Regions from separate parts of the Lactobacillus sp. RTP31084st1_F9_RTP31084_210423 genome, predicted to be linked through region 2. Evidence: predicted binding sites of a transcription regulator. Region 2 holds the regulator's gene; the other holds the start of a gene.
What was found. The regulator NrdR, encoded in region 2, represses ribonucleotide reductase genes. The targets are predictions, from matches to a motif close to ACACNATATATNGTGT.
Positions count from the first base shown of each region.

Region 1 (15,828 bases), on a different contig from region 2:
GATTTTTCATTGACGAAACTTTTAATACATTGTAAATTATTAGTAATTAAAAACATATTAAAGGAGGAATTGGATGGAAACAAATCATTTTCTAGTACTACAAACCGACTTCGGCTTAAAAGATGGTGCCGTTAGCGCCATGCACGGCGTAGCTCATTTGGTTGCTCCGCACGTTGCTGTTTCAGATTTAACTCATGAGATTCCACCTTATGATATTTGGGCTGCATCTTACCGCCTCTATCAGACAATCAAGTATTGGCCAAAAGGCACGACTTTTGTTTCGGTAGTTGATCCAGGTGTTGGTTCAGATCGAAAGAGTATTGCAGTTAAAACAAAAAGCGGACATTTTATTATTACACCTGATAACGGCTCATTAACTCATGTTGCAACTTATATGGGACTTGAAGAAGTAAGAGAAATCGACGAACAAAAAAATCGTCTTCCTTATTCTTCAGAAAGTAACACCTTCCACGGCCGTGATATTTATGCTTACAATGGTGCCCTTCTAGCTGATGGTGAAAAATCCTTTGAAGATCTAGGAGAGCCATTAGACCCAGCTTCAGTTGTAAAATTACCACTTACTGAAGCTAAATTAGAAAATAATCATCTAAAGGGATCAATTGATGTATTGGATATTCGCTTTGGTTCTTTATGGACGAATATTCCTTATGACTTAGTTAAAAAAGCTGATATCAAACGTGGCGACAAACTTACCGTCACAATTACTTATCAAGGTCAAACTTATTATCATGATACAATACCTTTTGTTACATCATTTGCTGATGTAGCAATCAAAGATCCTTTGATGTACATCAATTCATTAGTCAATGTAGGTATTGCGCTAAATCAAGCTTCATTTGCCGATACCTACAAAATTGGTACTGGAAATGATTGGAAAATTGATTTAACTAGAGAATAATTTATTTACGGGGGAAAAATTATGAACAAGCAAAAAGGTTTATCAGTAAAAAGCGTCGTTGCAATTGGTATCGGAGCAGCAATCTATGTTATTTTGGCACGTTTCACTTCAATTCCAACTGGAATTCCAAACACTAATATTGAAATTGTCTACCCATTCTTAGCTTTACTTGCCACTATTTACGGACCTGTTGTCGGCTTTTCTGTTGGTTTCATCGGCCATGCACTAGGTGACTTCTTAATGTATGGTCAAACTTGGTGGAGCTGGGTTTTAGCTACAGCTGTTTTAGGTTTGATCATCGGTCTTTACGGTATGCGCCTTGACTTAGATAATGGCGTCTTCACTGTTAAGCAAATGGTCGGCTTCAACGTGGTCCAAATCATTGCTAACGTTATTTCTTGGTTAGTAATCGCACCAGTTGGCGATATCTTAATCTACAGCGAACCTCAAAACAAGGTCTTCTTACAAGGAGCCACTGCAACCATTACTAACTCACTTGCTATTCTTATTTTAGGAACCATCTTGCTTAAAGCTTACGCAGCAACTAAAGTTAAGAAAGGTAGTTTACGTAAAGACTAATCACGAAAGGTTACTCAATTAATGACAGAACCGATTATTGAATTTAAAGATTTTTCATTTAAATACAATAGCCAAGCTGAACCCACTCTTAAAAAGATTAATCTCAAAATTAATAAGGGTGAGAAAATTCTCTTGGCCGGACCTTCAGGCAGCGGCAAATCTACAATTGGTCGCTGCCTTAATGGTCTTATTCCAAATATTGATCAAGGCAACATCACAGGTAAATGCTTAGTAAACGGAAAAGATATTACTAAAACTAGTCTTTTTGACTTTTCATTTACTACTTCCACAATCTTACAAGATGCAGATAGCCAATTTATTGGTCTAACAGTTGGCGAAGATATTGCTTTTGCTCTTGAAAATGATTGCCAGCCTAAAGCCAAAATGCATCACACTGTAAACCAATGGGCAGAAGAACTCCAAATTAAAGAGCTTCTTAAACAATCGCCGCAAAGCCTTTCTGGCGGTCAAAAACAAATTGTTGCCCTAGCCGGCGTCTTGGTCGATGAATCACCAATTTTACTTTTCGACGAACCGCTTGCTAACCTTGATCCTGCTTCCGGACTCAAAACAATGGCTATTATCGATAAAATCCAAAAAGAACTTAATGCCACAGTTATTATTATTGAGCACCGTGTCGAAGAAGTTTTGAGTCAGCCAATTGATAGAATAGTTTTAGTTAATGATGGTCAAATTGTCGCCGATGAGCCTACTAATCAACTTCTTCATGAGAATAGTTTAGAAAAAATTGGCGTTCGTCAGCCGCTTTATTTAAAAGCGATGACAGCCGCAGGTATTAACTTAAGTTCAATTAAAAAGCTAGACAAAATTGCGGACTTACCTACTTCTGACTCAATTAGCCAAGAATTAGAAAATTGGGTTGATCAAGTTCCAGTTAAAGAAAGTACAGCTACTCATCAACCTTTATTAAAACTAGACCATGTCGGCCACCAATATAATAAAAATCAGCCTTATCCTTTAAAGGACGTTTCTGCTACCATCAATCAAGGCGATTTTATCTCAATTGTCGGTCAAAATGGTGCCGGTAAAACCACTTTATGTCGCATCATTTGTGGTTTTATTTCTAATGAAGGCAAAATTACACTTAAAGACCAAGATCTAGCTAATTTATCAATTAAAGAAAGAGCCGAAAAAATTGGCTATGTAATGCAAGATCCTAATCAAATGATCTCGCAAAAAATGATTTTTGATGAAATAGCTTTAGGATTACGTCTGCGTAACGTGGATGAAGAAACGATCAAACAAAAAGTAAATCAAACTTTAAAAATTTGCGGTCTTTATCCTTTCAGGCACTGGCCAATTTCTGCTCTTAGTTTTGGGCAGAAAAAACGTGTAACAATCGCTTCAATTTTAGTCTTAGAACCAGAAATCATTATTCTAGATGAGCCAACTGCTGGTCAAGATTGGAAGACATATACCGAAATTATGGGCTTTTTAAAACACTTGAACAAGCTAGGCAAGACCATCATTATCATCACGCACGATATGCACTTAATGCTCGAATATACTACACGCTCGCTTGCCTTCACTAAAGGAAAACTAATCGCTGATACAAGCCCGATTGAATTACTAACTAATCCTAAACTAATTAAAGAAGCGTCTTTAAAGAGAACGAGCTTATTTGAACTTGCGCAGCATTACGACTTGCCTGATCCAAATAAATTTGTGCAAGCCTACATTAATTCTGAACAAAAGAACTGGAAGGATGAAGATTATGAATGATAGTAAAATTTTAGGCTACCAGCCAGGGAATAGTTTTATCCATGCCTTGAATGCTACTACAAAGATGATCTTTTTAATTCTAGTTTCAGTTGCTTGCATGGTTACTTATGACACTCGCTTCTTAATTGCAATCTGTATCCTATCCTTGATCTTACTAAAAATAGCAGGTATTAAATGGAAACAGGTTTCTTTTATTGTTAAGTTCATTATTGTTTTTGCCATAATTAATATCTTGGCAGTTTTCATTTTTCAACCCACTTATGGCGAAAGCTTATACCATTCAAGAACAGTTTTAATCAATGCGGGATACTTTACCTTAACTGCTCAGGAATTATTTTATTTGCTTAACGTTAGTCTGAAGTATATCTGCTCTATTCCCCTAGTTCTGCTCTTTTTATTAACAACCAATCCTAGTCAATTTGCTGCTAGCTTAAATAAAATTGGTGTCAGCTACAAGGTTTCTTATGCCGTTTCTTTAGCCTTGCGCTATATCCCTAATATCCAGGAAAGTTACTGGTCAATTTCTGCTGCTCAACAAGCACGGGGAAATGAACTTTCTAAAAAAGCATCTCTTGGCAAGCGAATCCATGGAACATTAAACATTGTGACCCCGCTTATTTTTTCAAGTCTTGACCGTATTGATACGATCAGTACTGCCATGCAGCTTAGACGTTTCGGCTCAAAGAAAAAGCGGACTTGGTATGTAGCCGAAAAATTTAGCTTGGCTGACTATTTAGTTACTAGTCTAGCTTTCATTCTTGTTTTAGTTGTTATTTTGCTCTTTAAAGTCAATTCAGGACGCTTTTACAATCCATTTGTGTAAAAGTTTCTTTTACTGTTAAGATACGTTAAAATATATTAATAATAATGAAAGAGGGAGAGCTTATGAATAACTTTTCACAAGAACCAGAACGTCGTACAATCGTTGACGTAACTGGCTTAAATAGATTCTTAAGCAGAATGTACGGTATGATGACAATCGCCGTTTTAGTTTCTGCTTTAAGTGCTTACTTAACAATGACTGTCTTTAGAACTCAAGTAATGACTTTATTTGCTAGCAACCCAGCAATGACTTGGATTTTATTGTTAGTTCCACTTGCATTAACTTTTGGAATTAGCTTTAGAGCAACAAGAAATCCCGTAGCTAGCTTCGTCATGTTAATGATTATGGCAATTGTTTACGGAGTTGAATTCTCATTGATTGCTGGTGCCTATACTGGTCGCAGCATTGCTTCCGCATTCGTTGCTTCATCAACTGTTTTCATTACGATGGCAGTAATTGGTACAACTACTAAGAAGAACTTAAATAATCTCGGCTCTTATGCTTCTGCTGCCTTGATTGGTTTAATTGTTGCCATGCTTATCAACATGTTCTTAAGAAATCCAATGGTTTCTTACGTCTTTTCATTCATCGCAGTTATTATCTTCACTATCTTAACTGCTTGGGATGCACAAAGAATGAAGCAAATTTACGAAAACTACGGTGGTCAAGTTTCAGTTGATGGTTTGGCTGTTGCAGGTGCTTTAGCACTTTACCTAGATTTCGTTAACTTGTTCTTACAATTCTTACAAATCTTTGGATTTAGTGACAGAAATTAATAATATTTATGAAAAAATGCGAGGTGCTTTTGAAAGTTACCTCGCATTTTTATTTTGTGTTCAAATTTACAAAAAATTTCAAAATTTTTTTGTCCCTCTTCCTCCCCATTCTCATGCAATTTTTCCCAATACAAATAACAATCTATAGTGTTTTTATTCAAGAAAAATACTAGATATTGTGTTATCCTCTTAAGTGTCGACAAGATATTGTACTTAGGGAGAGATAAAAATATGTCTGATTTGAGAATCACACTTGATCCAGATTTCATTGCACAAACTAAAAAAGAAGTTACTCCTCACTGGGGTGAACTTGGTTGGGTTACTTATAAACGTACTTATGCTCGATGGCTCGATGATAAAAATCGCTCTGAAAATTGGGACGAAACTGTTAAACGCGTGATCGAAGGTAATATTAATCTTGACCCACGTTTAAAAAATGATCCTAGCGAAAAGACCATTCATGAATTAACAGCTGAAGCTAAACAGTTATTTCGCCTAGTCTATGGTCTAGCTGCTACTCCATCTGGTCGAAACTTATGGATCTCAGGGACTGATTATCAAAAGAGAAATGGCGATTCACTAAATAACTGCTGGTTTATTGCCATTCGTCCACAAAAATATGGTAATAGCCACATTGTTCCTGCTTATCTTACACAAGACCAAATTGCACCATCAATGCCTTTTTCATTTTTATTTGACCAATTAATGAAAGGTGGCGGCGTAGGCTTTTCTGTAGTTGACGAAAACATTAACCAAATTCCAAAACTTGATCAAAAAGTAGATTTGGCTATTGTTATTGACAAGAAGAGTAAGTCCTATGACGCATCCCTTAAGTTAGGCGCTACTGATCTTGATGAATGGAAAAAAGCTAATCAAGAAAAAGAAGATTACATTTACTACAAGCTCCCTGATACTCGTGAAGGTTGGGTCTTAGCGAATGCTCGTTTAATCGACATACATTTCAATTCAACTAATCCTGAGAACAAGAAAAAACTAGTACTTGATATCAGCGATATCCGCCCTTACGGAGCTAAAATTCATGGATTCGGTGGTACAGCTTCTGGTCCAATGCCACTAATCGAAATGCTCTTTGACATTAATCAAATTCTTAATGATCGTGCTGGTCAAAAACTAACTGCAGTTGATGCAACAGATATTTGCAACTTAATTGGTAAAACCGTCGTTGCTGGTAACGTTAGAAGAAGCGCAGAACTAGCACTTGGTTCAAGCGATAACCAAGCCTTCATTACTATGAAGCAAGATAAAAAGAAACTTTACCACCACCGCTGGGCATCAAATAATAGTGTTGCAATTAATTCTGAGTTTGATAACTATCAACCAATTGCTGACAGTATTCTACACAACGGTGAACCTGGTGTTGTTAATCTAGAATTATCCCGTAACTATGGCCGCATCAAAGATGGTTACCAAGCTGGAATTGATAGTGAAGTTGAAGGAACTAACCCTTGCGGAGAAATCTCCTTAGCTAATGGTGAACCATGTAACTTGTTTGAAGTCTTTCCTTTCATTGCTCAAAAACAAGGCTGGGATCTGAAAGAGGCCTTTAAACTAGCTGCTCGCTACACCAAGCGTGTTACCTTTAGCCCATATGATTGGGAAGTATCTCGTAAGATCATCAACAAGAATCGCCGGATTGGGGTTTCAATGTCTGGAATTCAAGACTGGATTTTATCTACTTTTGGTCACCGCGTAGTGACTGGCTTTAAGACTGCTACTGATTCAGAAACTGGTAAAGAAATTAAAGATCCAGTTTACGACCCTGAAATTATTAAAACAGTCGATGGTCTCTACCAAGCTGTTATTGATGCTGACAAAGACTATAGCCAAGAACTAAACTGTAACACCTCAATTAAGCACACTACAGTTAAGCCATCTGGTACTGTTGCTAAACTTGCTGGCGTTTCTGAAGGGATGCACTTCCACTATTCTGGCTACTTAATTCAACGTATTCGCTTCCAAGAAACCGATCCTCTTCTTCCAGCCTTAAAAGACTGTGGCTACAAAACTGAGCCTGACATTTACACGCCACATACAATTTGCGTTGAATTTCCAATTAAGGCAGCTAATGCTGACAGTGATAACTTTGCTTCTGCTGGAACTGTTTCAATTGCTGAACAATTTGCTACTCAAGCTTTCTTACAAACTTACTGGTCAGATAATGCGGTAAGTTGTACTATTACATTTCAAAATGATGAAAGCGATCAAATAGCTCCATTATTACATCAATATCGTCATGCAATTAAATCTACTTCACTTCTGCCTTACTATGGTGGCTCCTTAAAACAAGCTCCAAAAGAACCGATTAGTAAAGAGAAATACGAAAAAGCAGATAACCACATTACTGGTAATGTCGAAATAGTCTTTGAACAAACTAATGATGATCAAAAGGGTCTTGAATTAGTAGATCAAAGCGATTGTGATAATGGTGCTTGTCCAATCAAATAATAAGAGGAGTTTCTAGAAATGAAAAACACTAAAAAGTTAAGTATTTTTGCTGCAATTATTTTATTTTTTACCTTCAGTCTAACTGGTTGTCAAAATAATCAAGAAAAAGCTAAACCCAAAACTGACCAAATTACAGTTACTTACACACTAAAAGATAATAAAAAGACTTTTGCTAACAAAAAAGTTCACCTTAAAAAGAACTCTACTGTAGCTACTGGTCTTAAGAAAAACTGGAAAGTAAAGAGCCAAAAAGAATTTATTACTGCTATTGATGGTAAAAGTCAAAATTCTCAAAAAAAGATTTACTGGACTTATACAGTAAATGGCAAAATGGTAAACAAAAGTGCCTACCAACAAAAGCTTAAGAACAAGGATAAGGTAGTCTTTACCCGGAGTAAATATTAATGGCTACCGAAGAATTAGCTGGAACTAAGAGGCTCGCACTCTTAGGAGTTTTGACCGCCTTATGCGTTGTTTTGAGAATTTTCAAAATTATTCCGGTTCCTAATGTTCAACCAGTTACAACAATTATTATGCTTACTACTCTCTTTGTAAGTGGAGGGATGGGATTTGCCCTAGCTATCTTAACCATGATTATTTCTAATATTTTTCTTGGTTTTGGTATTTGGACAATTCCGCAAATTCTAGCTTACGGTGGTTGTGTTTTAACAATTCTACTATTTAAAAAGCTAACTCCCCTAACGAAATGGTTCTGGCTGCAATTAGCTCTGGTCGCATTTTTAGGAATTGAATATGGTATTTTAGTAGATTTAGGAATGACGATTTTCGGTGGTTTACCAGCCTTTATTGCATACTGGGCAGGTAGCATTTTATTTGATACCTATCATGCAATCGGCAATGTTGTTTTTTACTTACTTTTATATAAACCTATCTCTTTAGCACTTAAGCATTTCTTTGAGGATTAATATGACACTTAAAATTTATACTAAAGTCGGCGACCAGGGAAAAACCAAGCAAGTTAGCGGTAAGATGGTGCCAAAATATGACTTACAAATTGAAACTCTCGGCAATCTTGACGAACTCCAATCTTACTTAGGTGTAACAATCGCCAACTTATCAGATAACTGCCAAGTTCTAAAAGATGAACTACAAAAAAGGCAAAAAGAACTATATCAATTCCAAGCTGATATTGTCGTCAGACGACATCAAGAAATTACTCCAGATAAGGTAAAAGAATTGGAAAGTAGAATTGATAAGATTACACAGCAATATCCTAGGATTCCAGCTTTTATCCTTCCTGGTGGTTCACCCACCGCTGCCAATTTGCAGTATAGCCGTACATTGGCACGGCGCGCTGAACGATCACTAGTTGAACTAAATGACAAAAAGCAGCCAATTTCACCTTTTAATCTGGAATATATTAATCGCCTTTCTGACTATCTATTCACGCTAGCACGCTACGCTAATGTCTTAGATGGATATCAAGAAGTCAAAAGTAAATAAAAATGAACTCCGTTAGAATAAGATCTAGCGGAGTTTTTTTGTGATAGTTAAATTTGTAAATCAATTTTGCCTGCCCTATACTTAATTTATAAGTTTATATAAGGAGTTATTTATGACAGTTCATATCACGAATTTATATGGCATGGCAATGAATAGTGTTGCGCAATTAGCACAACAAATGGTCGCTAAAATCGGAGTCCAAATGGGAATGAACGAACTCGGTATTTACGCCTACCACTGGAAAGAAGAACCAGACCAAGCTAAGAGTACTCGTTTTGACGGCATTATTGCCTCCTTATCAGTCGGCGATACTGTTATCTTCCAATCCCCTAATTGGATAGCAATTGAATGGGATCAAGCTTTGATTGATCATGTTAATATGTCAAAAAAATCATTTTTATCCACGACGTTATTCCCTTAATGTTTGAAAGCAATCGATACTTGCTTCCTCAACATATTGACTACTACAACAAGGCAGATGTCTTAATCGTACCTTCTAAAAAAATGTACGACTTTTTAAGAGAAAATGGATTAAAAGAAAAACCTTATGTTGTACAGCATTTTTGGGATCACTATCCTTGTCAAATTAATTATTTTGTTACCCCGCAAAATAACAAGGTAATTAATTTTGCTGGTAATGCAGACAAGTTTGACTTTGTTAACAATTGGGGAAATCCACGCGTTAAGTTACAAGTCTTCTCAGATCCATGCAAAAAATTTGAAGATCAAAACTTAGAATTTATGGGTTGGAAAAATGATCCGATCTTACTTGAAGAATTACGTAGATCTGGTGGTTTCGGCCTAGTTTGGTCAGAAGAACCTTACTGGTCAGAATATATGACAATGAACACTTCATATAAACTTAGTACCTACCTTGCTGCTGGAATTCCAATTATTGTAAATAGCCAAACTCCCGAAGCAGAAACTATTAAACGTAAGAAAATAGGAATCATTGCTGATAGTTTAGCTGAAGCACAAGCCAAGGTTCTTCAAGTCAATGATGATGAATATAAAGAAATGACTGATAACGTGGAAAGCTTTGCTAAATTAATTCGTGAAGGTTATTTCACTAAAAAAGCCTTAGCCGATGCAGTAGTTAAAGCCAGATACGAATAAATTTTGTTCATTGTATGCCGAATTTAAATTAATCCATAATCTATATACAAAAGGGTTGCTAAGCTCTCAAATGCTCAGCAACCCTTTTTATTAGTTTTTCCACTTTTCAAGAATAGCCAGTTTTTGTAGTGTATCTCTGTATTTCAAATATTCTCCCTTATCTAACGCATGATTTTTCCATTTTTCTAACCGATACCGATAAGCAGATTCTTCATTACTCGTATCAAAACCAATTAAACGTAGAATTGTAATTCTTTCCTCAATTGATCGTAAAGGAAAGACATCAGTTTCACTTACACTGGCTGATACGCTTGATTTTAAAATACGATGCGTATAAATCGCTTTATTTTCATACGCAATTTTATTTGCAAGTAAATATATCTTCCATGTAGTCAAATCATCTTCTACTGGAACATTTTCAGGATAAACTATATTTTTAAATAAAGAGCGTTTATACAATTTATCCCATGGAACGGTAAAAACTAAAGACATATTGTAGTAATCAGTGCGATACTGCAAACTAAACCATTCTTTGATTGAATAATCTTTTTCAAAATAGCTATCTTTATTTAGCCAATAAGCAAAAGTCGACTTATCATCATAAAAAATGTTGAAATTCCCTGCTGCTATATCAGCCTTATTTTTTACGGCTAAGTTATACAAGTCTTCAATATGATGTTGATCAAGCCAATCGTCATGATCGACAAATAAAACGTATTCGCCAGTTGCTAGGGTAAGGCCTGCATTTCTGCTTGAACCAACCCCACCATTTTTCTTATGAAGAACTCTAATTTGATTATATTTTTCACGATATTCTTCACATATTTCTGGTGTATGATCAGTTGACCCATCATCTACTAAGATAATCTCTAAGTTAGTATAAGTTTGAGTCAGAACACTTTCTACACACTGCTTTAAATATTTTTCATCATTATATACTGGTATAATTACAGAAACTTTTTCACTAGTATCCATTTTAAACTTACTCAATTCTCTCTATTACCTGACTACTATAAGTCTTATCATGAATTGGCGCGATATTTGCATCACGATTAAATTCGGCCGTGTGCTTATTCTTTAATTTTACTTTATCAGTAACTCCCATTTTGAACCATTCATATTCTGAATCAATATGACCAATGTCAATCTTTTGATTATTAAGATCTTGCAAATCATCTACAATAACCTTAGCTGTAGGTCCAAGCATTAATAAGATCAACCGATTTTGGGCATTATTTCTAGTTGCCTGTTCAATTTGATCAATCTTTTCATATGAATTCTTAGCTGGACACAAAATTCTCTTAATTGATTTAGCATTATCAAATAAATCATTTCCTACGCCTGAACGTGAATACTTACCTTCCACAATTAAAACATCACGTTGATTCCAAATCTGTCTTAACTTTTCAAAATAACCAGGACTTTCGCTTTTATCGACTAAGTCAATATATGGCCTTGACACAAAAGTAGATCCATACCAATTTCTAGTTTGTTCTATTCGCTTCAAGAAAGCAGCATTCTGCGGGAAAAAGCGCTTCTTATAAGTTCTTTGAGCATAGTCATTGTAGCGTGCCAAATCTTCAAATACATCTGGCAAACAAATCAGCGTATTGTCGTAATTGCCGCTTAAAATAATACTTTCTAAGCGTAGAGCTAATTCTTTATTGTAGTCTTGATAAAAAATGGATTCACCACGAATAATATTAAATTCGCCATCTCCAAAACGAATGACTGACTTATGTTCATTCAAAATTAAGTCTAATGATTCATCAATATCTTTTACTTTAATGTCAAAAGCAGAAGTTTCCTTTTTCTTATCAATTATTTTTTTAATTGCCTCTACCATTTCATCTTGAGCGTCATTTGCGAAAACATAATATTTATCATAAGAAATATTATTATTTTTCGTTTCTTCAAAAGAAAGAATTGGCTTTTGCTGGTTAATAATTTTTTCGGTAACATCATCTTCCTTAAGATAGTTAATATCTAAAGAAAAGTCAGCATTGCTAATTAAATTATCTAAAGTTGGATTCATGACAAATGGATATAATTGGACATTGTCATACTTTACCAACTTTTCTAGGAGCCACGACATATTGGTATATGAAGCAATATTAAAGCGGACATTAGGTAATTTTTGAATTAACGACTCTAAATCTTTTGTTTCGGCAACACGAGCAAAAATAAATGTTTCAGCATCAAATTCTTTTCTTCTAATCTTGCTCTTATCGAATTTACCATAGTGCTTAACAATATCTGACCATTCTAAATTATGATATTGCCACCAATTATTTCTTAGATTTCCTGTTGAAACTAAATTAAACGGATTATCATCACCAGAATAGTTAATAATTCGAGGAATAGGCACCCTATTGTAATTATCAAAAACTACTTGTTTATTATTCCAATAAGCATTCTTTTCAAGACCAATCTGATAATTGTATGATAAGTTTAATTCACCAATTTGGTTTTTAAATACCTCATTAATAACCGCCTGATCACTAGCTACTGCTTGCTGCTTACTCATCTCAATCAGCTTAGAACTTACCTTTTTCTCACGCCAGCGCTTATTATTGATGAGCATCACTCCTGAGTTAAATTGGTCTGGATTTTGATAATCATGTACAGCAAACAGCATCTTATCATCAAAATTCATTTGGAAAATGCTTTGAAGATTATCAGTTACAATTAAGTCTGAATCAAGATAGAGAACCTTATCGGCTGAAATTAAATCAGGAATTAAAAAACGACCAAAAGAAATTTTCTTAATTTGATCAGAGCTAGGCTGAACATCACCTAAAAAATTCGGATCAATTTTTTCATCAATTATCTTACTTCCAAATTGGTTTACGTATTGATTAACGTTAACAAACCATTCATGTGGAATATTAAAGTTAATAATATGAATTTCTACATGTCGATTATGAAGAAAAATTGACTTAAGCGTTGTCTCAATTTTATTTAAATCGTTAACATCAGCATCTAATGCAATAGTATCCATTCATTCTCTTCTTTCTATAAGACTAGGTATCTCATAACTACTTGGCTAATTGTCTAATTCTTTGCACCATTTGATTTACTTGATCATCATCAAATACCTCATACCTTGAATATTTATTATTTTTATCTGCTGTTGATTCAAATGATAAGATTGGAATGTCTTTTTCTTTTATTTGTTCAACAATATCTTTTTCTTTATTTCCTTCATTTATATCTAGATAAATATTTGTATTCTTAAATAAATAATCCAGACGTTTTCCAATTACAAAAGGATACAAAGTAATATTAGGATATTTAGCCAAATGCTTTAAATTCCAAGCCATATCACTCCAAGCCGCAACATTAAAATGAAATTCTGGTAGCTTTTGCACTAATTCTTCTAAATGATCAATAATAGCTGAGTTAGTAAAAGTAAATATTTCTCCAGCAAAATGTCTTTCTTTTAGTTTATCCAAATTTAATGGCTTATACTTTTCTACTACTTGGCTTAACTCTAGATTTCGATAAAACCACCAAGTCTCCCTCATTCTTCCTTCAGAAAAGATATTGAACGGTTTATCATCTGAAATATAATGAATTATTTTTGGATTCTTTACTTTATCCAATATTTCAGTTGCTGTTTCTGTATTAGAATTATTTGACCAAAATAGAAATCTATCCGCACCAATTTGATAATTATATTTAAAAGATAAACTTCCGATTTCATCCTTAAACCAATTGTTAATTGTATCTTGGTCATCTTGCGGAAAATTATTTTTCCGAGCAAAATCTAACAGTTTTTCGCTCAAATTATGGTCTTTACGCAATTCCTGATTATTAATTAGTAAAACACCTGCATTTATCGAAGGTACAGGAAGATCTACTCTACTTTCATTTTTATTTCTAACATCAAAAATATGCGTGACTGCTAAAATCTTTTTTCCATTAAACTTGCGAGAAAATAGTTCATCAATTTCATCATCTACAACAAGATCGGAATCTAAATATAATACTCGATTTGCTTTAATTAATTTAGGTATTAATAAACGAGCATAAGTCATTTGATTAATATGTTTGAATCCAGAATTCAAATCATGCAATTCTTCGGGATCAAATTTCTCGTCAATAATTTTGGAATCAATTTGATTTGCATAACGATTAATATTTGCGAACCATTCTTGGGGAATATCATAGTTTAAAAGATGTATCTCTACGTTTTTTACATTGTATAAAATTGATTTTATTGTTGTTTCAATTTTATCGATATAACCATAGTTAGCACTTAAAGCAATTACTTTTTCCATTACTCTTACTCTTCCAAATTTTTAATCTCTTGCACCATTCGATCTACTTGGTCATTTCCAAATACCTTATAATTTGAATATTTACTATCTTTATTTGCAGTATCTTCAAAAGATAAAATTGGAATACCTTTTTCTTCTATTTGCCGTAAAACATTTTCATCTTTTTGATAATAATTAATATCTAAGTACAACTACACGGGCATAAATTATTGCAGGGTAAACAGTGACATTCGGATATTTCATTAGATTCAATAATCCTGTTGCAACTTCTGTATAAGCTGCAATATTAAAGTGAACTTCTGGTAATGCCTTAATTAGGCTTTCAAGATTTTGGATATTAGCAGAATAAGTAAAAATTAAGGCTTCCGTAGCAAACTTAGGTGCTCCTATTTTCATTGAATCAAAGATCGTAAATTTCTGGACAAGCTTTGATAACTCTAAATTACGATAAAACCACCATTTTTCTCGCATTATTCCCAAATAACAAAAATCTGATGGCTTTCCTTTCATAACATAATGGATGATTTTAGGGTCTTTAACTGAATTAAGAAGATTGATCATTCGCTGATCGTTTCTAGAATAAGCAAAATATGTCGCACCCACCTGATGGTTGTATTTATGAGGAAGCAAGCCAATCTTATCCTTGAAATATTCATTAATTATTTGCTGATCGCCATTGACGTAATTTTTACGACTCATTTTAATTAAATCGCGACTTACATTGTTCTTTTTTAATGCAGCATTATCTAAAACTAAAACTCCGGAATTTATTAAGCAGTTAGTTGTTGCATCTCCTTGATCGTCTGAATCAAAGATATCGCCTACTCCCAATATTTCTTTTCCATTAAAAGGAATTGTAAATAAGTCATCAATTGCATCATCCACAATTAAATCACTATCTAGGTATAAAACTCTATCTTCTGGTACCAATTTCGGAATTAAAAATCTAGCAAATCCCATTTCATTAATACCCGGTCTTGGACCCTGCGAATCGTTTAAAATTCCATGATCAAACTTTGCATCAATTACTTCAGAGCCAATCTGGTTAACATACTGATTAATATTAACAAACCATTCCTGTGGAATATCACAATTCAAAAGATAAATCTTTACATACTGGTTGTTATATAAAATTGATTTAATCGCAGTCTCTGCTTTATCCAGATACCCATAATCTGCGCATAAAGCGATTACTTTCATAACCTACTTCGCTTTCTATCTTTGTTTTATAACTATTATCTATTAATAATTATAATACTAATTATTAGTTATATATTTCAAATTTTAAAATAATTCACACGCATGTTATTAATAATAAAAATAGCTCTCTAAAGCTTTTAAAGGCCTTAGAGAGCTATTTTGGTATTTATTTTGAACAAGAAAAAGCCATAGCAAACAAGCTATGACCTTTTTCTGTTATCTTCTTCTCTTTCTATTCTTTTTGCGTCTTAAACCAAGTAAACCACCAACAGCAGTTGCAAGTAGACCAAGTAATGATGACGAATTCGTAGAAGCACCAGTTTGTGGCAACTTACGACGAGTATTCGTTCTTACCCGATGTTTCTTAGCACTAACTTGTTGTTCAGTTGATTCTGCTGGCTGTTTTTCTGGAGTAATGTTTACGCTAGTTTGTTCGCTGACAGATTCAGCAGGACGTGA
Region 1 covers NZ_JBCOVH010000005.1:73,912-89,739, reverse strand. Annotated here, with positions in the region: gene AB5359_RS09405 (S-adenosyl-l-methionine hydroxide adenosyltransferase family protein) at 74-919, shown strand; gene AB5359_RS09400 (ECF-type riboflavin transporter substrate-binding protein) at 941-1,498, shown strand; gene AB5359_RS09395 (ABC transporter ATP-binding protein) at 1,520-3,241, shown strand; gene AB5359_RS09390 (energy-coupling factor transporter transmembrane protein EcfT) at 3,234-4,064, shown strand; gene AB5359_RS09385 (Bax inhibitor-1/YccA family protein) at 4,127-4,840, shown strand; gene nrdJ (ribonucleoside-triphosphate reductase, adenosylcobalamin-dependent) at 5,072-7,306, shown strand; gene AB5359_RS09375 (DUF4430 domain-containing protein) at 7,325-7,711, shown strand; gene AB5359_RS09370 (ECF transporter S component) at 7,711-8,232, shown strand; gene AB5359_RS09365 (cob(I)yrinic acid a,c-diamide adenosyltransferase) at 8,234-8,770, shown strand; partial or broken gene AB5359_RS09360 (sugar transferase) at 8,883-9,886, shown strand; gene AB5359_RS09355 (glycosyltransferase family 2 protein) at 9,977-10,861, opposite strand; gene AB5359_RS09350 (SP_1767 family glycosyltransferase) at 10,869-12,887, opposite strand; gene AB5359_RS09345 (glycosyltransferase) at 12,925-14,169, opposite strand; gene AB5359_RS09340 (hypothetical protein) at 14,175-14,360, opposite strand; gene AB5359_RS09335 (glycosyltransferase family 8 protein) at 14,344-15,369, opposite strand; gene AB5359_RS09330 (LPXTG cell wall anchor domain-containing protein) at 15,586-15,828, opposite strand, start outside.
Region 1: nrdJ (ribonucleoside-triphosphate reductase, adenosylcobalamin-dependent) is a predicted target of NrdR. The motif match lies at 5,007-5,022, and genes of this name have one in related genera.

Region 2 (15,828 bases):
TCAGCAATAAAGTCATCTAAACTCTTAGAAATTTGTTCTTCAGTACCATAACGACGAACATTAACACCATTGGCATTCATTTCATCGTCACCCAAAACTAAAGTATAAGGAACTTTTTGAGTTTGTGATTCACGAATCTTGTAACCAAGTTTTTCGTTTCTGTGGTCTACTTCTGCTCTAAATCCGCGCTTAGCTAATTCTTCACGAACCTTATCAGCATATGCGCCGTGAGCTTCCTCGTTAACTGGGATAATTTCAGCTTGAACTGGAGCAAGCCAAGTTGGGAAGGCACCCTTGTAAATTTCAGTTAAGTAAGCAATGAATCTTTCCATAGTACCAACAATACCACGGTGGATCATAACTGGACGGTGTTCTTCACCATCTTGACCTACATAAGTTAAGCCAAATCTTTCTGGAAGCATAAAGTCAAGTTGGATAGTTGACATAGTTTCATCGTTACCTAAAGCAGTCTTAGTTTGAATATCAAGCTTAGGACCATAGAATGCTGCTTCACCTTCTGCTTCAACATAATCAAGGCCAAGATCATCCATAGCTGCCTTAAGCATTGATTGAGATTTCTCCCACATTTCATCATTTGCGTAGTACTTATCAGTGTTCTTTGGATCACGGTATGAAAGTCTGAAGTAGTAATCAGTAATATCGAAGTCTTTGTAAACATCCATGATCAACTTCAAAACTTTAGCAAATTCTTCTCTGATTTGGTCAAGTGCAACAAAAGTGTGACCATCATTCAAAGTCATTTCACGTACACGTTGTAAACCTGATAGAGCACCTGACTTTTCGTATCTGTGCATCATACCTAATTCAGCGATACGGATTGGCAATTCACGGTATGAACGAATGTGGTGCTTATAGATTTGAATATGTGAAGGACAGTTCATTGGGCGAAGTTCAAGCATTTCACCATCACCCATGTCCATTGGTGGAAACATGTCATCACGATAGTGTGCCCAGTGACCAGAAGTCTTGTATGCATCTACGTTCATTAAAACTGGAGTATAAACATGTTCATAGCCATCAGCAACTTCTTTATCAACAATGTATCTCTCGACAACGCGACGAATAGTAGCACCCTTTGGCATCCAGTAAGGAAGACCTGCACCAACTTTAGGATCAACAAAGAATAAGTCTAAGTCTCTACCAATAGTTCTGTGATCTCTTTCCTTAATTTCAGCGCGACGCTTTAAATCTTCATCTAAAGCTGCCTTCTTAAAGAATGCAGTACCAAAAATTCTTTGAAGCATTGGGTTAGAAGATTTACCTAACCAGTATGCACCAGCAACTGATAAAAGCTTAAAGTTCTTAATCTTACCAGTATTTGGTAATAAAGCTTCAAAACCAAAGTCAACAAAGTCACCTAATTTGTAAACTGCAACTTCGTCTTTTTCGTCCTTTAAAAGATCTAATTTGAATTGGTCATCTTTAAAGATATCTTCCAATTCACTCTTTTTCATTGAAGTATATTCGATCTTTTCGCCATTCTTGATTGCCTTTTGCATTTCTTTTTCAAGTTCTGGCAATTCAGTAATCTTAATTTGATCTTCTTTATCAGTATCTACAAAGAAGCCACCCTCATCTGCTTCATGCATACCCAAGCGTAATTCTGGATACTTACGCTTAGCGATAGCTTCAAGCAAGAATGCAGCAGTAGCACGTAAAATATCTAAACCTTCTTCATCCTTATCAGTGATGATAGCTGCTTCTACATCTTCATCAACAACGTAATCTAAAGGCTTCATTTCGCCGTTAATTTTTGCACCAACAGCAGCTTTTCCTAGAGAAGTAGCAATTGAAGATGCTAGTTCTTTAACAGAAACTGCCTTGTCAAAATCTTTCTTTGAGCCGTCTGGCAAAGTTACAGAAAAACTCATAAAATTTTACCTCCAAATAAAAAATCCCAGCACTAAAAATAGCGCTGGGACGTTAAAATACGTGGTTCCACCCGAAATTCGAATTAATTACCAAGAATTAATTCCTCTAAAGGTCGTTAATGGTACCTAACCAAATTATAAAAATTTCAGGAATGAAATTGGGGTTTTCTTCTAATCAGGAGCTTCCAGAACTAGGCTCCTGTCTCTGAGTTGAAGAAAATCATGTCTTTCATTGACTTTCATTATACTAGCTCATCAAATAGATGCAAGCAAAATTTGAAATTAATTTCTACGATTTTTACCGCCAACAAAAACCTCTTTACTCAAGAAACGAACCCGCTCCATTAAGCGTCTTGCCTTAACCTCATCAACATTATTTCTTGTTTCAGCAAAATGTTCAGCCAAATCATCCATTGTCATATTTGAACTAAAAAATGTTGGTAAAACATTATCCATGCGTTTTTGCAAAATAACGCCTAACACGTCATCACGTGACCATTCACTTAGAGTCTCTGCTCCAATATCATCAAAAACTAAAACAGGAGCTGACGCAATACGATCAATCTCGTCACTTAAGCTATTATCTTGAAAATGGCTCCCCAAACTGGCAATAAAAGAAGGTACATGTAAAAAGACTACTCGACTTCCTTGACGCGCAATAGCGTTAGCTAACCCAGCTAAGATATACGTTTTTCCTACACCAAAATCACCAGTTAGATACAAACCTTTGATGTGTTTGTTCTTCTTAAAACTGGCTAAAAACATAGCTACTTCATTTAATGCAGCATCCCGTTCAGGAGTTGAATCAACATTTTCTAGTTCAACATGACGTAGTTTTCCTGGTAGATCAATCAATTCAATCCTGCGTTCTGCCCGCATTTTAGCTTCTGAGTTTAACTTTGCCTCAGTTGGAACATAGGTAATATCAATTACCTTTCCATTAAGAAAAAGCTTTGGCGTATATCCTTCCATCACAGGGTTTGGCGCCTCAATTTGCTCAACATAGTTAAAAATCGTAGGAAGAGAAGCCTGGACAATTTCTTTATTTAATTTGTCTTTATTTTGTGCGAGAAAGGCTTGAACACTGGGATGCTTTATTGCTGTTTTAGCAATCTTTTTCCCATCTTCGCTCAATTTTCTTTTCTTGATAATACGTGTGATTACTTCAGAAATATCTTCCACCAGTACAACACTTCCTATTCATTTTTACCGAATTCACGAAAGATTCGATTTCTTTCCTCAGCTGACATGGTTGTTTTCTTATTTTGATGCTGTTTTTCATACTTCGACCAATCAGTTGTCTTACGAATATTCTTTTTGGGAGCACGATAATATTGATGACTACGTTTATTCTTTCGTTCCTTAAGATATGCGATAGCTTCAGTTGGCGTGGTTATTCCTTGCTGAAGCCAATCATTAGCAATTCGATCAGCTAAATTATTAGTCAACACAGCATCATATTCAAAACAAGTATGAACAATCAAATTAATTAAAGGTGGTGTTAACCCCATTTGATCTTGCAAACGAAAGATAACTTTCTTTTCATTTGCAGTTACATAGCCACCTTTTTTCTCTTTTAATTCGTATAAATAATCAGTTGGCACCTTACTATCTACTGCACGAATTAGATCTGCATCTGCTTTTGATAATTTTTTAATTGCATGATCAGCATCTTTAGGAGTTTGACGTAACTGCTTTTTAACCATTTTTTTATTGCGATTAAGTCCAAAGTTTTCATTAACTGCATTTTGAATTGCATACATATTGAGTTTATCTGCCCCAGCTGACATCGTAATCAGCGCAGTTTCGACAAATTCTTGCTCAGTTAAATGGTAAAAATCAATAATCTGTTTAATTTCTACCTGGTGCTTTAAAACTTCTTCTTTCTTAATATGATAGCTCTCAAACAAATCAACCAAAAAGCTCCAGTCAACTTTTACTGGCTCATTACCTAACTTAATTTCACCTTTGGTATCTTTAGGAACTTCACCAGCCGCTTCTTTAACTTCAACTGGTGCATCAATCGCATTTTCAGCACTCAAGTGAAAAACATCAAAAAAGCCACTAGTAACTTCCTTAGCATCTTTTAAACCGACAAAAGTTCGCGGAGTAAATTTTTTTACCAAACGATCAAAAGCTACATTTCCTACTCGTTCAAGCAACAAACTTGAAAGTAAAAAGGTGTGAAAGAACTCGTCTGCTGAAGGAACTTTTTCTACTTCAAAAATCAAAACCTCGCCTAAAACAGGATTTGAACCTAAAAATGTCTTAATTAAGCCTGTTGCCTCTAAATGATGCAAAGTTTTAAATAAGTCCTCTAATTTTAAGTTTGTTTGATCTTGAAGTTGATATAAAGTTTTATAATCTTTGGCAAAAGGTACTTCATCAAATTCTTTTGTCAATGTTATATATAATCCTACTCCACGAATACCCACAAGAGGCTCAAAAAGAGTAGTTAAAACTTTTATATTTTCTTCACTAACAGCTACTTGATTAGCCACATAAAAAGGCTGCTTAGGGTCAGCACTTTCAAACACAGGCTACCTACTCCTTATCATGTTTAGCCATCATATCTTCCATGGCTTCCATAAATCCTGAAACATCTTTAAATTGGCGATAAATACTTGCAAATCGAATGTAAGCTACATCATCTAAATTAGCCAATTCCTTCATCACCAAATTACCAATGTCTTTAGATGAAATTTCATTAAGACCTTGCTTTCTAATTTCATTTTCTACATGATCTACTAAAGTATCTAGTTGTTCGCTTGAAATTGGTCTCTTTTGCGCAGCCATCATTACGCCATGCAAAATTTTATCGCGGTTAAAGGCCTCACGAGTCCCATCATTTTTGATTACCAATAGAGGCGAGCGCTCTACTCTTTCAAAAGTAGTAAAGCGAAAACCACAATTTTCGCATTCTCTGCGTCGTCTAATTGCTCTATTTTCATCGCTTGGACGAGAATCAATTACTCTTGAAGCATTCTTGTGGCAATTTGGACATTCCATCTTCTCTACCTGCCTATCTTTTGTAATAAATCAGATAATCTTTTCTCTAAGTCATCTATTGTACCAGTATTAGCTACCACATAGGTAGCTCTTTTTTCTTTTTCACTTAGTGGCATTTGATTATTTATTCTAACCAAAGCTTCTTCTCTAGTGAAATTATTTCGTTTCATCAGACGTTTAACCTGCAGTTTTGGTGAAATAGAAATAACCAAAACGCCATCGCATAAGCTTTCAAAACCAGATTCAAATAGTAAAGGCACATCAACTACAACTTTTTTTTCTTGATTTAAACGGTATCGCTCCATTTGTTGTTTAATTTTCTGATGAACAAGTGGATGAGTTATCTCATTTAATTTTTTCAGCTTAGTTTTATCATTAAAAACTATTCCACCTAATTTATGACGATTAATTGTTTGATCATCATTAAGAATATTGCTGCCAAAATAATTAACTATTGCCTGATAACCCTTTTGGCCTACTTCCATTATCTGATGAGCAATTAAATCGGAGTCGATAATCGGAATATTTTGCTTTTCAAAAAATTCATCAGCTGTACTTTTACCACTGGCTATTCCGCCAGTTAATCCTAAAAAATATGTCATTTATATAGTACCTGACAATGCGGACAGAAAGTAGTTCCGCGTCCATTTACCTTAATCTTCTCTAAAATAGTGCCGCACTTACTACACTCTTCACCAGCATGTCCATAAACCTGCAGCATCTTTTGATAACCACCAATTTTACCATTAGCATCTAAATAAGTATGAACAGTAGTTCCGCGTTCCTTAGTTGCTATAGCGATAGTACGGTTGATATTTTGATATAAATTCTTCACCTTATCAGCAGGAATAGCTTGAGCGCTACTTAGGGGATGAATTTTACTCTTCCAGAGTACTTCATCTACATAAATATTTCCTAAACCACACACAATTGTCTGATCCAATAAAGTGTTCTTTATATTCTTTTTCTTCCGGCTCAAAGCATTAATGAAATAGGTTAAGTTAAATTCAGCAGTATTAGGTTCAGGTCCAAGATGACGAATTCCAGTCGTCTTTCTTTCAGTTCCTGTTTCAACTAAATGCATCCTACCGAATTTGCGCACATCATCATAACGTAAGGCAGTCCCATCAGTAAAAATAAATTCTACATGTTCATGCTTTCCCTTAGGTGTATCAGGACTAACTAAATGATATTTTCCTTCCATGCGCAAATGCGAAACCATTGTTAAGTCGCCATTGAACCTAAAGAGTAAATACTTGCCATAACGATCAATTTTCAAAATCGTTTTATTTGTCAATTTTTTAATAAATTCAGCTGGATCGTTAACTATAATTTTAGGATACCAAATATTTATTTTAGCAATTGTTTTTCCCTTTACTAAGGGAGTTAAAGTCCGTCTAACTGTCTCAACTTCTGGCATCTCTGGCATTAAATCACCTACTTTTTACTTAGCGTCATACCAATTATGACCCCAGTTAGAGTCAGCTATCAGTGGAACATCTAGTGTTACAGCTGACTGCATAACTTCTGGCACAATTTTCTTAATTGTATCTAATTCAGCCTTCGGTACATCAAAAATAAGCTCATCGTGTACTTGTAGAACCATTTTAGTCTTTAAATGCAATTCATCAAGTTTCTTTTGCATATTAATCATGGCAATTTTAATAATATCAGCAGCTGAACCTTGAATAGGAGAATTAATTGCAGTTCTTTCAGCAAAGCTTCTAACGTTGAAATTTTTTGAATGAATATCTGGTAAATAGCGTCTTCTATGCATAATAGTTTCTGCATAGCCTTTTTCGCGAGCTTCCTTAATTGCCTTATCCATATAATTCTTAATTTGCGGATATTGTTCAAAATAATTATCAATAAATGTCTTTGCTTGTTTACGACTGATGCCTAAGTTCTTAGACAAGCCATAATCAGAAATACCATAAACTATTCCAAAGTTGACCGCCTTAGCATGCCGACGCATTAACGGAGTTACTTCATCAGGTGAATCCAAATGGAAAATCTTCATTGCAGTGTGGGCATGAATATCGTAACCAGATTTAAATGCCTCCTGCATATGTTCATCCCCGGAAACATATGCCAAAACTCTTAATTCAACCTGTGAGTAGTCGCAAGAAAAGATATAGCCGTCTTTAGTTGAAGGTACAAAAGCCTTCCTAATCTGTTTTCCTTCATCAGTTCTAGTTGGAATATTTTGTAAATTAGGATCAACCGATGAAAGACGACCTGTTGCAGTTAAAGTCTGTAAATAACGGGTATGAATTCTTCCATCTGGTTGAATACACTCGAGCAGTCCCTTAACGTAAGTATTTTGAATTTTAGCAATTTGACGATAATCTAAAATTTCCGAAACAATTGGACTCTTCATTTTCAATTGCTCTAATACTTCAACAGAAGTTGAATAGCCAGTTTTGGTCTTTTTAATTGGTGGTAAGTTTAATTTTTCGAAAAGAATATGACCTAGCTGTTTTGGTGAATTTAAATTAAATTCTTCACCAGCTTGTTGATAAATCTTATGTTCTAGTTCTTGTAATTTAAGTGCAAAGTCATTGCCTAATTGATTTAAAACTGATGCTTCAACCTTAATTCCAGTAATTTCCATTTTAGCTAAGACAAAAGCAACTGGAATTTCAATTGTTTCATATAAATCATCTTGCTCATGATCTTTTAATTTCTCTAGAAGTGGCTGCTTTAACTTCTCAATTACAACGACTTTAGCTGCTAAATGTTCAAAGAACTCATCATCCTCAGGTACAGCTTTCTTTTTACCTTTACCATAAACTTCCAAGTCAGTTTTTACTGAATAATCGCCATATAAATGCGCTACTTCACCAAGATCGTTAGAATTATTCTCATTATTAACTAAATAAGAAGCTAGAAGCATATCATAGTCTAATCCTTCTGCATCAATATCTAGCCGATGTAAACCTACATAGGTTCTTTTAATATCGAAAACATTTTTCTTAATCTTCTTATCTTCTAGCATTTGACAAAGTGGAGTTTCTTGCAGTAAAACCACATCTTTAGAAACATAGATTTTATCGCCAACTTTTAATGAAAATCCTTCAAGTGGAGCTAAATGGTAGTTATCACCCAACATTGCTAGATAAAATGTTACTTCCTTTTCATTAGTTTTACCAAGTTCAGCGATATTTTCTTTTGTCAGCTCTTGATACTCGTACTTCTCGCTTTCTTGCTTACCAGCACTCACTCCACTTACGCCTAACTCAGCTAAAAACTTCTTAAATCCTAATCTTTCATATAAATTACGTAAGTCTTCAATATTAGGTTCTTCCAGCTTAGTATCAGCAAGGGTCACTTCTACTGGAGAATCACGATCAATTGTGGCCAGTTTTTTAGCTAAAAAAGCCTTATCTTTATCATTAATTAAGTTCTCTTTTAACTTGGATTTTTTCATTTCATCCACATGTTCATAAAGTTTTTCAACAGAACCATACTTCTGAATTAAACGTGAAGCTGTCTTCGGACCAACTTTCGTTACACCTGGATAATTATCAGAATTATCTCCCATCAGAGCTTTCATATCAATAAATTCAGTTGGAGTTACGCCATTAACTTCTTTCATATGTTCTGGCGTATATGCCTCAGTATCACCAACTCCATTCTTAGTTATTAAAACCGTGGTTTTATCAGAAGCAAGCTGTGTTAAATCACGATCCCCAGTTACAATGTCAACAGTATAACCAGCTTCTTCTCCCATTTTAGAAAGTGTGCCAATAATATCGTCTGCTTCATAATTCTTTAGTTCATAGCTCTTGATACCTAAGTCTTTAAGCATTTCACGAATTACAGGCAATTGCTCTGATAATTCACTTGGAGTTTTTTGTCGACCACCTTTATAGTCTTGATACATTTTAGTTCTAAAAGTAACTTTTCCTGCATCAAAAGCAACTAATACATTGCTTGGATCAGTCTGCTTCATAATCGCATCAAGCATATTTTTAAAAGTAAAAATTGCATTTGTATGCAAACCATCTGGGCTAGTAAAGCGATCCAGCTGACGGTATAAAGCATAAAAGGCACGAAAGGCCACAGAGTTACCGTCAATTAAAAGTAATTTCTTTTGTGCCATCTTTTTCTCCTTAAATAAAAAAACTGTCAAATAGTCTCTTACCTATTTTAACAGTTTTTCTTACATGATTTAATTATCTACATTTGTTTTGAACTTTAAATCCTAAAATGGATTGTTTTCGTCAACAATTTTATGGTAATTATCAGGATCAGTATTACCTTCTGTACTTAAAACAATAATGCGTGAATTTTGGTCAAGACCTAATTCGGCGCGATCCTTGGCTAAAGCTGGATTAGATAAAATTTCATAAACATAGGCAAAACCAGCAGCACCAGATTCACCAGAAACGACTTTAGGATCTCCTTCAAGAGGATGACCTAAACGTGCCATTCCTTCTGCATCAACGTCTTCACTCAATGTTCCATAAAACTTTGCACTATCACGAATTATTGGCCATGCAGTGATACTTGGAGTCTGACAGTTTAAGCCAGCCATCATTGTCTTAGTTAGTCCCTCTAAGTGGTGACGCTTACCATCAGCTTTTTGAGCTGAGAGATAGTAACAAGCTACTGTCTCAGGTTCAACAATTGTAATGACTGGTAATTCTTCAGGTTTCATTCTTTCTTCTAAACCTAAAATAATCCCAGCTGCAAGAGAACCCACACCAGCTTGTAAAAAGATATGAGTTGGTTTTTCTTTCATTTGATGTAAAAATTCATCAACAATTAAGCCATAGCCCTTAATAATCCAACCTGGGATCTTCTCATAGCCTTCCCATGCAGTATCTTGAATCATAATTCCATTAGGATCTTTTTCGCAGAGTTCTTTAACTTCTTTGACGGTATTGTCATAATTTTTATCAGTAATCTCAACTTCTGTATTTTGAATCTTGCGGATATGATCAGCACGAATTTCTTTTGAGCTTTTAGGCATCTTGATTACTGCATGAGTTCCAAGCTTACTTGCTGCCCAAGCAATTCCACGTCCGTGATTACCATCAGTAGCAGTATAGAAAGTGATTTTTTCTGCTACCTTTCTAACCTCAGGCTTCATTAATTCATCATATGTAAGCTTATCTGCATCAAGACCAGCTCTTTCAGCAATGCAGCAAGCCATAGCATAAAGACACCTGCACCTTTAAAAGAATTAATGCCAAAGCGACTACTTTCATCTTTAACAGCAATTTCTGCAACATTTAAGTGCTTGGCCAAATTAGTCAAATCTTTAAGTTCAGTTGGCTTGTAATAAGGAACTGAATTAAAGAAAGTCTCTACTTCATGGTCATCTTTTAACTCTGGAGCTTTAAATGAGAAAGGTGACTTTAATAAATGAACTTTTTTCATAATTACACCTCATAAACGTTAACTAATAACTTTAAGTCCAGTTTATCATTCTTTATTTACGCTTAATCATTTTTATTGCGTGCTTGAGTATATTTCATAAAAATAGCAATGATGACTAACACGAGGACTAATAAAAAAATATAAGCTAAATGGGTACCATGAGCAGTAGGAATTGCGCCTTTTGATCCAGCATTTCTTTGCGCAAATGCCACAAAAGCGGCAGTTGTTGACGTACCAACCGCACCAGCAAATTCTTGCAAAGTATTCAAAATTGCATTTCCTTGGGTTACTTCACTTTTTTCAAGATGATCTAGCGCGTCCGTCATAACGCATCCCATCATCATTCCCATTCCACCCATATAAAAGATGTAAATAAATAGAATAAGAAAATTACTTAAATTATTTGTGAAAATAGTAAAAATAAGCAATTCTAACAACATAAAGCTAGAACCAATTAAAATCGGTCTTCTTGCACCATATCGATCAAGTAAACTCCCACCAAACGGAGCTAAAAATGCACCAGCAAATCCTGCTGGTAAAACAACTAATCCAGCAATTAAAGCGGAACTGCCATTAACTAATTGAATAAAGTTTGGTAATAAAAATGCATTTCCTAATGAAATAATCTGAATTAAGAAAAATCCAACAGCGTGAGCAGCAAAGAACTTATTTTTAAACAAATTTAAATCTAAAACTGGGTCGTTAATTCTATTTGACCGATAAATTAACAATCCCAAAGAAATTAAAGCAATTAAAATAGCTCCTAAACAATTGAAGGCAACATAATTTCCAGTGCTTAAATTACTAAAGCCTAAAATCATTCCAATAAAAAAGACTGCGATTAATAGAATACTTAAAAGGTCAAATTTAACCTCTCTCAGTTGTGATTTTTGTCTAATTCCTCCAATTCCAAGTACCAATGAAATCAAGATAAAGGGAATCATAATATAAAAGATCCAGCGCCAACCTAAGTGAGTCACAACAAGACCACCAAAAGTTGGCCCTAAAGCTGGTGCAATCCCAGTAATCATATTTCCAACGCCCATCATTACGCCAACTCGACTTTTTGGAACTTGCTCCATAATGATATTAAACATTAAAGGAAGAGCAATCCCAGTTCCTAGTCCTTCAACAATTCGACCAATTAATAAAAATTCAAAATTAGGTGCACAGGCACCAATAATTAAACCACTTAAATATAATAAATTAGCTGTAATAAACAGCTTTTTTGTTTTAAAGTGCGCCTTTAAATTTGCTGATAAAGGTACAATGATCGAAATAGTTAACAAATAAATTGATGTCAGCCACTGAACTGTATTAGTAGCTAAATTAAATTCTTTCATTAAAGTTGGAAAGGCAATATTCATTGAAGTTTCAATAATTACCCCACTAAAGGGGAGGATGCCCGTCGAAAAAATTGCTGCAAGTACATGCTTAGGAATTTTTTCCTTAGTCATTTGCTTTTCCCTCCTTTATGCTCCTTAGAAATGCTGTAATGGTATTTACATCTTTCATTGATAAATTGTCTAAAACTTCTTCATTATCTTGTTTCATATACTGCCTAATTTTTGGCACTATTTTTAAGGCAGATTCGGTTAATTGCGCCTGCTTTTTTCTTTTGTCTTTAGGATCATCAACTCTAACAATTAATCCACGTTTCTCCATCCGTTGCAGCATGATTGTAGTTGTTGATCGTTTAATATTAAATTCATGCTCAATTTCATTTTGCGAAGCAAGATTGTTTTGATGATTAGATAAGAAATCAATTACTGACATTTGCACGCCTGTTACGCCTAAACTATTAGCAAAGTTTTCACGTTCACGATCAATTTGAGTAGTTGCTTGTTTAATTAACTTTTTCAGTGTCTCCATATTTATCTCCTTAATTTGGTTAGCTGTCTAACAAACACGTTATAAAATAAAATTGTTAGATATCAAACATATTTCAAAAGATAAAAAAAGAATCACATTGTCCGCTATCAATGTGATTCTTTTAAGTAAGTATCTAAGCAAAAATTTTATACGGGGGAAAAGGTTTTTATTTAGATTCTACGTTTTTCGTGAAAAAAGTTACTTTTTGTTGATAATCATCTATCAACAAGTTTAAATTCTGTCGACCCTTCCATTGTCCATAGCCAAAGATCGACATACCTAAAGCTCCTAAAACAAAGAGAACTATACCAGTAATAAACAACCAAAGAGTTTTGGCATGGTAGTAATAGATTAAAACAACTCCGATTGTACTAATCATAAAAAACAAATTAAACCAAGACTTCAAATTCTTTAACATCTTTTTTTGATAATTAACTTCGTTGACATAGCCTTTTTTTAATTCTTCAATTGTCATTACTAATCCCCTCCGAGCTTTTAATTAGTATGATAAACCTGGGTTGAAGAAACCAACTAAGACACCTAAGAAGGCAACTCCAATTAAAATGATCATCGTCCAAATAGCTGAAACATGCTTCTTAGCCATTAACCACCAACATAAGAAGGTAACAATAACAGTAAGCAAACCAGGATAAATATTATCAAGTTGCTTTTGCAAATCCATAAATACACGACCACTTGAGTCACGTAGTTTCAATGAAGTCGTTACACTTACCCAGCTTGCAAGAACACCACCAACTACCATTCCACCGACAATGGAAATAGCTTTACGAATTGCCTTACCTTGAGTACCAACTAAGATATCAACAGCTTTATCACCTAATTTATATCCACGGAAGTATAAGAAACGTTGACCAAAGTAAGCAATTAAACTCCAAGCAATAATGTAGAAAATTGCACCAACTGGTGAACCATTTCTAGACATACCAAGGGCAATACCCAAAAGGATAGGAATTAAAGTACCATCAATTAATGAATCACCGATACCTGCAATTGGTCCCATCAAACCAGCACGCATATCATTAATAGTTTCGCCGTCAATTCCCTTACCATTTGCACGAGCTTCTTCCAAACTAGCTGTCGTACCAATAATAACTGAACCTAACATTGGGTTAGTGTTAAAGAATGCGGTATATGCATGAATATTTTCTTGTTGCTTTTTCTTATCAGGATATAGTTCCTTAATAATTGGCAACATTGAAGCTAAATAACCAAATGTCTGCATTTGTTCTTGAGAGAAACAAGTTAATGCTCCCCAGAACCATAAGTTAAAGGATTTATTTAAAGTCTTTTGACTAATCTTTTTCTCATCCATCATTAAATATCCTCGTCTTCCTCATCGTCATCATCTACTGGTGTATTTGTATTAGCAGCTACTGGAGTAGTCTTACCCTTGCTCATTTCAATTTCGTACATAATTACGGCGAAGAGTAAAGATACTACAGTAATTGATACCAAGTTTAACTTTAATGAAGCAGCTAATGTAAAACCAACTAAAAATGGAATAAAGTCTACTGACTTATTAACAATCTGACGAAGTAAAATAGCAATACCAACACATGGAAGCATAGCACCTACAGTGAACAAGGTTTTCATTGGAATACCATCCATTGGAAGTGCGTTACGTAAAGCAGTAACACCTTGTGCTCCAAAGTGAGTCATTAAAACTGTTGGCAAGAATGAAAAGATTAAGTGAGAAACCCATGGCCAGCCAAAGTTAACTGCGTATAATCTATCTAATTTATTGTTTTCAATATCTTTCCAACCAAATGATTGCCAAACCAAGTTAAGGAATGCAACTGAGTAGAACAAAACTGAACCGATAGTACCAACTAAAGTACCTAATGATTTAGCCATATTAGCTGCTTGGCTACTGAAAGGACTTAAACCTCTAGAACTAATCGCAACCATTGCTAAAGGAATACCAATATAAGAAATAGCACGTACATCGGCTGAAACAGTACCACCTGGAGTTACCAAGGCAATGTAAACAAGCTGTGTAGCCACACCACAGGCAATACCTAATGGAACATTCCCCATTACGAGTCCACAAATTAATCCTCCGACTAATGGACGACCAATCATATAATTACCAATGGCTTGTCCAGCCATACAAGAGTTTGAACATAAACATGCTAGCAAGCCAAAAATACAAGCTTGTAACCAACTTATAGTCATTTTTCTACCTCTTTTACCTTTATCTATACTTATAAATTATTTTTAATAACCAAACTTGCCTTTAAACTTATCCCAGTAACCAATTTGCTTATCTGGAAGAAGTGCAAAGTGGATCTTATATCCCTTATCGGCAATTGCTTCAAAAGCATCTCCTTCTTCTTGAGTAAATGATTGGTTATCACCTAATTTAATAGCACCGGGACGGTCATTACCTGGTCCAACAATCACTTCATTTACATCACTTGGCTTAAATCCCCAATCAACTAAAATAGTTTTCATATCAAGTGGGTTTTTAGTAATTAAAAAGTAGCGAGTGTTTGAAGCTAAAACTTTGTCTTGTACTTTCTTAAAGTGATCCATTGTCCAAACAAAGCACTTCTTACCTTGACCTTCAGCTGCTGATTTATAAGCTTCTTTCAAAATTGGATTATCGTGGGCTTTATCATTTACAGCAATAATTCCATCACATGGAACTTCCTTTGCCCAACGAGTAGTAATTAATCCATGAATCATACGGTCATCAATTCTAACAAGTGATACAGTCATTTTTATTTCCTCCTAAATATCGTCATCATCATCTGAACTATTATCTGATGTGATTTCATATTGCTTTAATGCTTGTCTAGCTTCATCTAAAGCATTTTTAGCAATATCTTCTTTACTCATTGCGTCTAAAGAAACAGTTGCAGTTAAAGCCATAGTGAAGTTCATTCCACCCAAAACAACACTTTTATCCATTAATCCTCTTTCAGAAAAAACATTTAAAAATGTTGTTAACGGACTTCCACCAATAATGTCAGCTAAAACTATAAATTCATCTTCTGAATTAAAGTTTTGTTTATCGAAAAAGTCATTAACCTTTTTCTTAAAATCATCAGCTGATTCTCCGTTGTATAGACACAAAGTATGGACTCTGTTAATTGCGTCTCCAGCAAACATATCTAATGAAGTTTTAAGACCTTCAGCGAATTTACCATGAGAAACTAAAATTAGATTTTTCACTTTTGCACCCCTTCTCTTGATTACAGGTATAATTTATCATTATGAAAGCGTGTGCATAAGTGCCAAATGTAATCGTTTTCCAGCTAGGTAATATGACATTTGTCACATTTTTCAGCTTAACTTATTTTTAAAATTTTTATAAAATAAGCATGATACAACACATGTAATAAAATATGGCTTAAAAGGATTAAAATGAAGAAATTATATGGAATAAGTAAAGTAATCTTTCCGCTACTAATCATTGGATTGATTATCTACCTCTTTTACGCGCAGCCATTTGGTCATAGACCAATTAAATTTGGTAGCACGTATATGACAATGAATAATGATTTTTATCAAACTTTAAATGAACCGATTGCAAATGAAATAGATGATCATAACGACATCCTTTACAGTCGAAATCCAGAACTGAGCGTTAACAATCAAGTTAATGAAATAAATAATTTCATCAAAAACGAAGTTAAGGTTA
Region 2 covers NZ_JBCOVH010000001.1:77,264-93,091, reverse strand. Annotated here, with positions in the region: gene thrS (threonine--tRNA ligase) at 1-1,892, opposite strand, end outside; gene dnaI (primosomal protein DnaI) at 2,175-3,074, opposite strand; gene AB5359_RS00470 (DnaD domain protein) at 3,089-4,429, opposite strand; gene nrdR (transcriptional regulator NrdR) at 4,437-4,901, opposite strand; gene coaE (dephospho-CoA kinase) at 4,907-5,503, opposite strand; gene mutM (bifunctional DNA-formamidopyrimidine glycosylase/DNA-(apurinic or apyrimidinic site) lyase) at 5,500-6,330, opposite strand; gene polA (DNA polymerase I) at 6,346-9,006, opposite strand; gene AB5359_RS00445 (diaminopropionate ammonia-lyase) at 9,109-10,062, opposite strand; gene AB5359_RS00440 (hypothetical protein) at 9,999-10,289, opposite strand; gene AB5359_RS00435 (MFS transporter) at 10,352-11,746, opposite strand; gene AB5359_RS00430 (MarR family winged helix-turn-helix transcriptional regulator) at 11,739-12,161, opposite strand; gene AB5359_RS00425 (hypothetical protein) at 12,328-12,636, opposite strand; gene AB5359_RS00420 (PTS system mannose/fructose/sorbose family transporter subunit IID) at 12,661-13,494, opposite strand; gene AB5359_RS00415 (PTS sugar transporter subunit IIC) at 13,497-14,357, opposite strand; gene AB5359_RS00410 (PTS sugar transporter subunit IIB) at 14,400-14,903, opposite strand; gene AB5359_RS00405 (PTS sugar transporter subunit IIA) at 14,916-15,359, opposite strand; gene AB5359_RS00400 (substrate-binding domain-containing protein) at 15,552-15,828, shown strand, end outside.